DNA from 2 places in the Achromobacter sp. EG18 genome. Region 1 is predicted to be linked to the other one. Evidence: predicted binding sites of a transcription regulator. Region 1 holds the regulator's gene; the other holds the start of a gene.

Evidence for each region. Region 1 encodes LexA, which represses DNA repair genes until DNA is damaged. Its sites were predicted from a motif close to ACTGTATNNNNATACAGT; they were not measured.
Region 2: AC6CR5_RS28065 (PA0069 family radical SAM protein) is a predicted target of LexA. The motif match lies at 2,279-2,296, and genes of this name have one in related genera.

Annotation. Positions count from the first base shown of each region.
Region 1 is NZ_CM186213.1:2,023,742-2,028,160, reverse strand. It holds gene lon (endopeptidase La) at 1-1,265, shown strand, start outside; gene lexA (transcriptional repressor LexA) at 1,376-2,026, opposite strand; gene AC6CR5_RS09185 (amino acid aminotransferase) at 2,182-3,381, opposite strand; gene uvrB (excinuclease ABC subunit UvrB) at 3,552-4,419, shown strand, end outside.
Region 2 is NZ_CM186213.1:6,104,693-6,109,111, reverse strand. It holds gene AC6CR5_RS28075 (EamA family transporter) at 1-256, shown strand, start outside; gene AC6CR5_RS28070 (hypothetical protein) at 337-786, opposite strand; gene AC6CR5_RS28065 (PA0069 family radical SAM protein) at 856-2,271, opposite strand; gene AC6CR5_RS28060 (sulfate adenylyltransferase subunit 1) at 2,484-3,782, opposite strand; gene cysD (sulfate adenylyltransferase subunit CysD) at 3,826-4,419, opposite strand, start outside.

The DNA of each region.
Region 1 (4,419 bases):
ACCGTCGTACGTACATCGGCTCGATGCCCGGCAAGATCGTCCAGAACATGTCGAAGGTCGGCGTGCGCAATCCCCTGTTCCTGCTCGATGAAATCGACAAGCTGGGCATGGATTTCCGCGGCGATCCCTCGTCGGCGCTGCTCGAAGTGCTGGACCCGGAACAGAACCACACGTTCCAGGACCACTACATCGAAGTCGACTTCGACCTGTCGGACGTCATGTTCGTGGCCACCAGCAACACGTTGAACATTCCGCCGGCCCTGCTGGACCGGATGGAAGTGATCCGCCTGTCCGGCTACACCGAGGAAGAAAAGATCCACATCGCCCGCGACCATCTGCTGCCCAAGCTGATGAAGAACAACGGCGTCAAGGATACCGAGCTGACCGTCGACGACAGCGCGCTGCGCGACATCGTGCGCTACTACACCCGCGAAGCCGGTGTGCGTGCGCTTGAGCGCGAAGTGGGCAAGATCTGCCGCAAGGTGATCAAGCAGCTGCTGACCCAGAGCGACCGCGCCAAGGCCGAAGGCAAGACCTTCGAACTCAAGCCGGTCAACGTCACGGGCGAGAACCTCAGCGACTACCTCGGCGTGCGCCGCTACACCTTCGGCATGGCCGAAAAGGAAAACCAGATCGGTCAGGTGACCGGCCTGGCCTGGACGGAAGTCGGTGGCGACCTGCTCACGATCGAAGTGGCGGACATGCCCGGCAAGGGCGTGATCCAACGCACCGGTTCGCTGGGCGACGTGATGAAGGAATCGGTCGAGGCGGCCCGCACCGTGGTGCGCTCGCGGGCGCGTCGCCTGGGCTTTGCCGACAGCGTGTTCGAGAAGCACGACATGCACGTGCACGTGCCGGAAGGCGCGACGCCCAAGGACGGTCCGTCCGCCGGTATCGCGATCACCACGGCCATGGTGTCGGCGCTGTCGCGCATCCCGGTGCGCGCCGACGTTGCCATGACCGGCGAGATCACGCTGCGTGGCGAAGTCCTGCCGATCGGCGGCCTGAAGGAAAAGCTGCTGGCCGCCCACCGCGGTGGCATCAAGACGGTCTTGATCCCGGAAGAAAACGTCAAGGATTTGGCGGAGATCCCGGACAACGTCAAGAACCATCTCGAGATCGTGCCGGTCCGCTGGATCGACAAGGTGTTGGAGCTGGCCCTGGAACGCCTGCCGGAGCCGCTGGCTGAAGACGAAGCGGTCAAGGAACCGCTGGTCGCCAAGCCGGCCGAACCGGGTTCCACGGATCCCGTGCTCAAGCACTGATGTCCGGCCCACGGCGCCCCGCAAGGGGCGCCGTCAAAAATAAACCCCGCTTGCGCGGGGTTTGTTTTTTGGCGCGGCCGTCGGGCGGGCCCCTGGTCGGGGCGGAAGGATCAGTGCAGCGCGTGCGGACGGATCAGCCCGACGGCAATGCCTTCCAGCGCGAATTCCTGGTCGGCTTCGACCACGATGACGTTGAAGTCGGGATTCTCAGGCAGCAGTTCGATGCGGCCGTTCTGGCGCTGCAGGCGCTTGACGGTGACGTCGTCGCCCAGCCGGGCCACCACGATCTGGCCGTTGCGGGCCTCGGACGCCTTCTTGACGGCCAGCAGGTCGCCTTCGAGGATGCCTGCGTCGCGCATGCTCATGCCGCGCACCTTGAGCAGGTAGTCCGGCGCCTGGGCGAACAGGCTGGAATCGACGCCGATCTCGCGTTCGACGTGTTCGGTGGCCAGGATAGGGCTGCCGGCCGCCACGCGGCCCACCAGCGGCAGCAGCAGCTGCGCCAGGCCGGGCAGTGGCAACGGCGCCTGGGACGGCGTGGGGGAGTTGTCCTTCAGGCGGATGCCGCGCGAGGCGCCGGCCGTGAGTTCGATGGCGCCCTTGCGGGCCAGGGCCTTCAGATGGTCTTCGGCCGCGTTGGGCGAGCGGAATCCCAGGGCCTGGGCGATTTCGGCGCGGGTGGGCGGAAAGCCGGTGCGCGCGACGGTCTGCCGGATGAGGTCCAGGATTTGCTGTTGACGATCAGTGAGTTTGCTGGCCATGGCGATGATCCGTTGGGTGTCGGACTGTACATATATACAGCGGCATTCTGGGGGACATAACGCAAAAAAGCAAGCGTTGATCGGGCGTGGTTTTGTGACAGGCAATGAAAACGGGACCCGAAGGTCCCGTTTGGGGGTGACGCTGGCGCTGAGTCTTAGAGCACCGCGGCGATGCCCTTGGCCACCTGGTCGATGTTGCCGCTGTTGAGCGCGGCCACGCAGATGCGGCCGCTGGAGACGGCATAGACGCCGTGCTCTTCGCGCAGGCGGTCGACCTGGGCCGAGGTCAGGCCCGAGTACGAGAACATGCCGCGCTGCTGCAGCACGAAGCTGAAGTCCTGCTTGCCGCCGTGTTCCTTGATCTTCTCGACCAGCTGCTTGCGCATCAGGCGGATGCGGTCGCGCATGGCGCCGAGTTCCTCTTCCCACATGGCGAACAGCTCGGGCGAGTTCAGCACCGTGGAGACGATCGTGCCACCGTGGGTGGGCGGGTTGGAGTAGTTGGTGCGGATGACGCGCTTGAGCTGGCTCAGCACGCGGGTGGCTTCGTCCTTGCTGCCGGCCACGACGGTCAGGGCGCCGACGCGCTCGCCGTACAGCGAGAACGACTTCGAGAACGACGAGCTGATGAACATGGTCAGGTCGAGGTCGGCGAACAGGCGCACGACCGCGGCGTCTTCATGCAGGCCTTCGCCGAAACCCTGGTAGGCGATGTCCAGGAACGGCACCAGCTTGTTTTCCTTGACGACCGCGGCGATCTGCTTCCATTGGTCGAAGGTGGGATCGACACCGGTGGGGTTGTGGCAGCAGGCGTGCAGCACGACCACGGTGTTGGCCGGCGCGGCCTTCAGGGCGGCCAGCATGCCGTCGAAGTTCAGGCCGCGGGTGGCCGCGTCGTAGTAGGCGTAGGTGCCGACTTCGAAACCGGCGCGCTCGAACAGCGCGCGGTGGTTTTCCCAGCTGGGGTCGCTGATCAGGACCTTCGAGGTCGGCAGCAGCTGGCGCAGGAAGTCGGCGCCGATCTTGAGCGCGCCGGTGCCGCCCAGGGCCTGGGTGGTCAGGACGCGGCCGGCGGCGGCCAGCGGGGAATCCTTGCCGATCAGCAGGGCTTGCGCGCCCTGGTTGTAGCCGGCGATGCCTTCGATCGGCAGGTAGCCGCGGGCGGCGGCGGCCTCGATGCGGGCGATTTCCGCCTTGCGCACGGCGCCCAGCAGGGGAATCCGGCCCTGGTCGTCGTAGTACACGCCCACGCCCAGATTGACTTTACCGGGGCGGGTGTCCGCGTTGTATTGTTCGTTCAGGCCAAGAATGGGGTCGCGCGGCGCGAGTTCGACGGAATCGAAAAGGGTGCTCATGGGACTCTGCTGAGGGTGAGTGGACGCAGTCGGAAGTGCTGTGGATAATGGGGGGTTTACCCTGGGAACAGTCTAGCATGCCTAAGAGCGCAATAGACCCGAACGCGGCGGGTGCCGCAGCCGTTGGCGCGGTCACCGACGGGGCGACCGATGGGCCCTCTGGCGCTGCCGTGGCGGCTCCGGAGGCCGGCCCGGGGTATGTCGATTTCCCGGACAGCCCATTCCACCTGTATCAACCCTATCCGCCTGCCGGCGACCAGCCGGGCGCAATAGAGGGACTGATCCAGGGCGTGCAGGACGGCCTGATGTACCAGACCCTGCTGGGCGTGACCGGTTCGGGCAAGACCTACACCATGGCCAACGTCATCGCCCAGCTCGGGCGGCCGGCGCTGGTGCTGGCGCCCAACAAGACGCTGGCGGCGCAGCTGTACGCCGAAATGCGCGAGTTCTTTCCCAAGAACGCCGTGGAGTACTTCGTTTCGTACTACGACTACTACCAGCCCGAGGCCTACGTGCCGACGCGCGACCTGTTCATCGAGAAGGATTCGTCCATCAATGAACACATCGAGCAGATGCGGCTGTCGGCCACCAAGAGCCTGCTGGAACGGCGCGACACCATCATCGTGGGCACCGTGTCGTGCATCTACGGTATCGGCAACCCCGGCGACTACCACGCGATGGTGCTGATCCTGCGCGCCGGCGACCAGATTTCGCGGCGCGAGATCCTGGCGCGGCTGGTGGCCATGCAGTACACCCGCAACGACGCCGAGTTCACCCGCGGCGTGTTCCGGGTGCGCGGCGAAACCATCGACATCTTCCCCGCGGAAAGCGCCGAGCTGGCGCTGCGCCTGACGCTGTTCGACGACGAAATCGAAAGCCTCGAACTGTTCGATCCGCTGACCGGCCGTATTCGCCAGAAGCTGCCGCGCTTCACCGTCTACCCGGGTTCGCACTACGTGACGCCGCGCGACACCGTGCTGCGCGCCATCGAGACCATCAAGGAAGAGCTGCGCGAGCGCACCAAGCGCTTCGTCGATG
Region 2 (4,419 bases), 2.3 Mb from region 1:
CCAGGCCTGGGAATCGATGCGCGGCCATTGGCGCCTGGCCCTGGCGGTGGGATTGCTGTCACCGCTGGGGTACATCCTGGTGCTCTACGCGCTGCGCAATGGCGCACCGCTGAGCCTGGTGGCGCCGGCCCGCGAAATGTCGATGATGCTGGGCACCTTGGCCGGAATGTTCCTGCTGCGGGAAAAGGTCGGCCCCGGCAGGCTTGCAGGCTGTCTGTCGATCCTGGCGGGCGTGATACTGCTTGGCTCGACCTGAGCCTTCGCCGGCCCCGTGGCGGGCCGGCGGCGAAGGTATCGCCCTGCGCCCGGGTGCCGGCCCGGGCGGCGGCGAGTCCTTCAGAAGCCGCCGGCCACGCCCAGCCACATGAGGGCGGGAATCATCGCGCCCCAGGCCAACACCAGCACCACGTCCAGCACCATGCTCTTCACGCTGACCTGATCCGACACCGGCTCGACCGTGGCATTGCCCAGGCTGCGCTCGCGCGGGCCACGGACGACGGACGCGCCAGCTTCGGCGGCCGGGGGGAACGGCCATTTGCCAGGCAGGGCGCGCTCACGCTTGCGTGGCTCGGTCTCGACGGGCGCCGTCGCGGCAGTGCCGACAGGCAACGCCAGATCCACCGTCGCCGCGCCAGCCGCCCGGCCCGTCGCCGCGCCGGACCAAGGCGTGGCCAGCCCCGAAAAACGGGCGCCAAGGGCCCTGACGCGTTGAGCGGCACGGCGCAGCGGCGTGAGGGAAACGGCGGCGAGATCATCCGGCAGGACGGAAAGTTGAGCGGTGTTCATGGGGAACTCCTTTAACGCGATCAAGAACCGCGGCACGACGCCACGGCGGCAACCCGGGCAAGCCGCGGGTCAGTCGAACAACGACAGCTGGCCGGCGACCATGGCGCGCAACTGGCGCGCACCGCGCCCGTAGGCGCCGGCCGCCGGCGCGGCACTGGCAAAAGGGACCCCTGAAGACGCTTTCGCGCCAGCCGGGGATGGAAAAACGGGGATATCAGCCATATTGGCGCCCGGGCCGAACAAGGCGGCGGATGCGCCAACCGGCGCAGGCGGCTGGAAGCGGTCGCAGTCGAGCGCCAGGCGATGGCGGTTCAGGCCCAGCTTGCGGGTGGCCACGGCAAAGCGCTGGCGCAGCAGGTCGGCCCAGATGCCGGTGCCGCGCATGCGCGAACCGAAGTTGGGATCGTTGCGGCGGCCGTTGCGCAGGTCTTCGATGCGGTGCAGCACGCGCTGGGCGCGGTCGGGGTAATGGGCGTTGAGCCAGTCCTCGAACAGGGTTTTGACTTCCCAGGGCAGGCGGATGACGGTGTAGCTGGCGTAGTGCGCGCCCGCCGCCTTCGATTCCTGCAGGATGTGTTCCATGGCGTCATCGTTGATGAACGGGATCACGGGCGCCACCAGCACGCCGACCGGCACCCCGGCGGCGGTGAGGTTGCGCACGGCCTCCAGGCGGCGCCAGGGGGCCGCGGCGCGCGGCTCCAGCGTGCGGGCCATGCCGGCGTCGAGCGTGGTGATGCTCATGTAGACGACCACCAGGTTCTGTTCGGCCAACGCCGCCAGGAGGTCGAGGTCGCGCGCCACCAGGGCGTTCTTGGTGACGATGGTGACTGGGTGGCGGGTTTCGAGCATCAGCTCGAGCATGCCGCGCGTCAGGCGCCAGTCGCGCTCGATGGGCTGGTAGGCGTCGGTGGCCGACCCGATGTTGATGGGCGACGGCTTGTAACCCGGGCGGCTGATTTCCGCCCGCAGCGCCTCTACCGCGTTGGCCTTGGCCACCAGCCGCGTCTCGAAGTCGAGGCCGGGGGAGTAGCCCAGGTAGGAATGGGTCGGGCGGGCATAGCAATAGACGCAGCCATGCTCGCAGCCACGGTAGGGATTGACGGCGACGTCGAAGGGGATATCGGGCGAATCGTTGCGCGACAGGATCTTGCGAGCCTCTTCGGCCGTGACGGTGGTCTTGGGCGCGGCGGGTGCCCGGCGGTCGTCGGGCAGGATGGGGATGACGGCGGCCGCAGGCGTAACGGCGGCATCGGCCTGGTCTACCAGGCCGAGCGTGTCGGACGCGCCATCGGGAGAATTATTGGGGACAGCGTCGACGAAATCTACCGGGAGGCCCGAAGCGGACCAGCCATCGTCGACCTGCACGCGGTCATCTTTCTGGAAGCGATGCCGAACATTAGTAACCGCACCCCGACCGCGCAAGGCGGCGGGGGCGGCAGCCGGGGACCCAGAACCGGCGGGAAAAGAATGATCGGTGCGTGCCATGAAAACTACTGTACAAAAACACAGTGGTTTTGACAAGCACCAAAAGCCTTTCCGTAAGACAGCCCCACTTTACCGCAAGACGAAGACGGCGTCCGGAGAATTCGATTTCATCTTGCGATATCGCCCGGAAACCCGCGCCAGCTTTGGGTTTGGAATAAAAACAACACCATAGAAACAAGCTCGGCCGAGGCGTTTCCGCCCCGGCTTGCGGTTTACCGCAGCATGCCCGCCGCCGCGGTCTGATGCGTGGCTTCGTCGATCAGGATGAATGCCCCGGTGGCGGGTACATCCGCATATCGATCGATCGCCAACGACTCGCGCGTGGTGAACGTGACGCGGCCGATGTCGTTCATGCGCAGCGTGCCTTCGGTGTTCTCCACTTCCTGCAATTCATGGATGTCGCGATGCGTGAGCACCGCGCGGATCTTCGCCGACGTCAGGCGCGTACCGTGCTTGAGCAAATACTTGCGCGCCGGGTTGAGCGCCTGCGCGTCGAGCCAGCACAGCTCGGCCTCGAACTCGCGCGCCACCTGCGCCGGCGCCGATGCATGCACGATCACGTCGCCACGCGACACGTCGACATCGCGGTCGAGCACCAGCGTGACCGAATCGCCCGCCACCGCTTCATCCAGCGCGCGATCGAACAGCCGCACCTCCTGCACGCGCGCGGTCACGCCCGACGGCTGCACCGCGATCTCGTCACCCGGACGCAGCACGCCGCTGGCAATGCGGCCCGCGTAGCCGCGGAAATCATCCTTGAGGCTGCCGTCGTGGCGCGCCACCCATTGCACCGGAAAGCGCAGCGGCCCGGCGCGGCCATCGGCCGCCAGATCGAGCGATTCCAGCAGCGTCAGCAGCGGCTGGCCCGTGTACCAGGGCGTCTTGTCCGACAACGTCACCACGTTGTCGCCGTTCAGCGCCGACAACGGCAGCGCGTCGAAGTGCGCGATGCCGAGCTTGCCCGCCAGGTCGGCGTAGGCATCGCGGATGCGGTCGAACACGGCGGGGTCCCAGTCCACCAGGTCCATCTTGTTGACCGCCACCACGATGTGGCGGATGCCGAGCAGGCGCGCAATGGTGCTATGGCGCTTGGTCTGCGGCAGCAGCTTGCCGTCGGCCGCGCGCGTGGCGTCGATCAGGATCACCGCCACGTCGGCGGTGGACGCGCCGGTGACCATGTTGCGGGTGTACTGCTCGTGGCCGGGCGCGTCGGCGATGATGAACTTGCGCGCCGGCGTCGAGAAATAGCGGTAGGCCACGTCGATCGTGATGCCCTGCTCACGCTCGGCTTCCAGGCCGTCGGTCAGCAGCGAAAAATCGATGGCGCCCTCGGCCACGCGCTTGTACTTGGCGCGCGAGATGGCGTCGAGCTGGTCGGCGAACACGCCCTTGCTGTCATACAGCAGGCGGCCGATCAGCGTTGATTTGCCGTCGTCGACCGACCCCGCGGTGATCAGGCGCAGCACGCCCGTGTCGGCGCCGGAAAGAAAAGAATCGTTTACTGCGTTCATATGCGTCCCCTGTGGGCCGGGCTGGCGCCGGCCGCTCATGCAATCAGAAATAGCCTTCCTTCTTGCGGCGCTCCATCGAGGCCTCGGAAGTCTGGTCATCCATGCGCGTGGCGCCGCGCTCGGTGATGTCGGTGACCGCGGTCTCGGCGATGATGGCGGCGGTATCGGCCGCCTCCGAGGCCACCGGGCAGGTGCAGGAAATGTCGCCCACCGTGCGGAAACGCACCGACAGGCGCTCGACCGTATCGCCGTCCTGCGGCGGCGTCAGGCGCGTCACCGGCACCAACAGGCCCTTGCGCCGCACCACCTCGCGCTGGTGGCTGAAGTAGATCGACGGCAGCGCCAGCCGTTCGCGCTGGATGTACTGCCAGACGTCCAGCTCGGTCCAGTTGGAGATCGGAAATACCCGCATGTTCTCGCCGCGGTGCACCTTGGTGTTGAACAGGTTCCACAGTTCCGGGCGCTGGGCCTTGGGGTCCCACTGGCCGAACTCGTCGCGGAACGAGAAGATGCGCTCCTTGGCGCGCGCCTTTTCCTCGTCGCGGCGGGCGCCGCCGATGCAGGCGTCGAAGCCGAATTCCTCGATCGCCTCCAGCAGCGTCACGGCCTGCGCCGCGTTGCGCGAATCGGTCTCGCG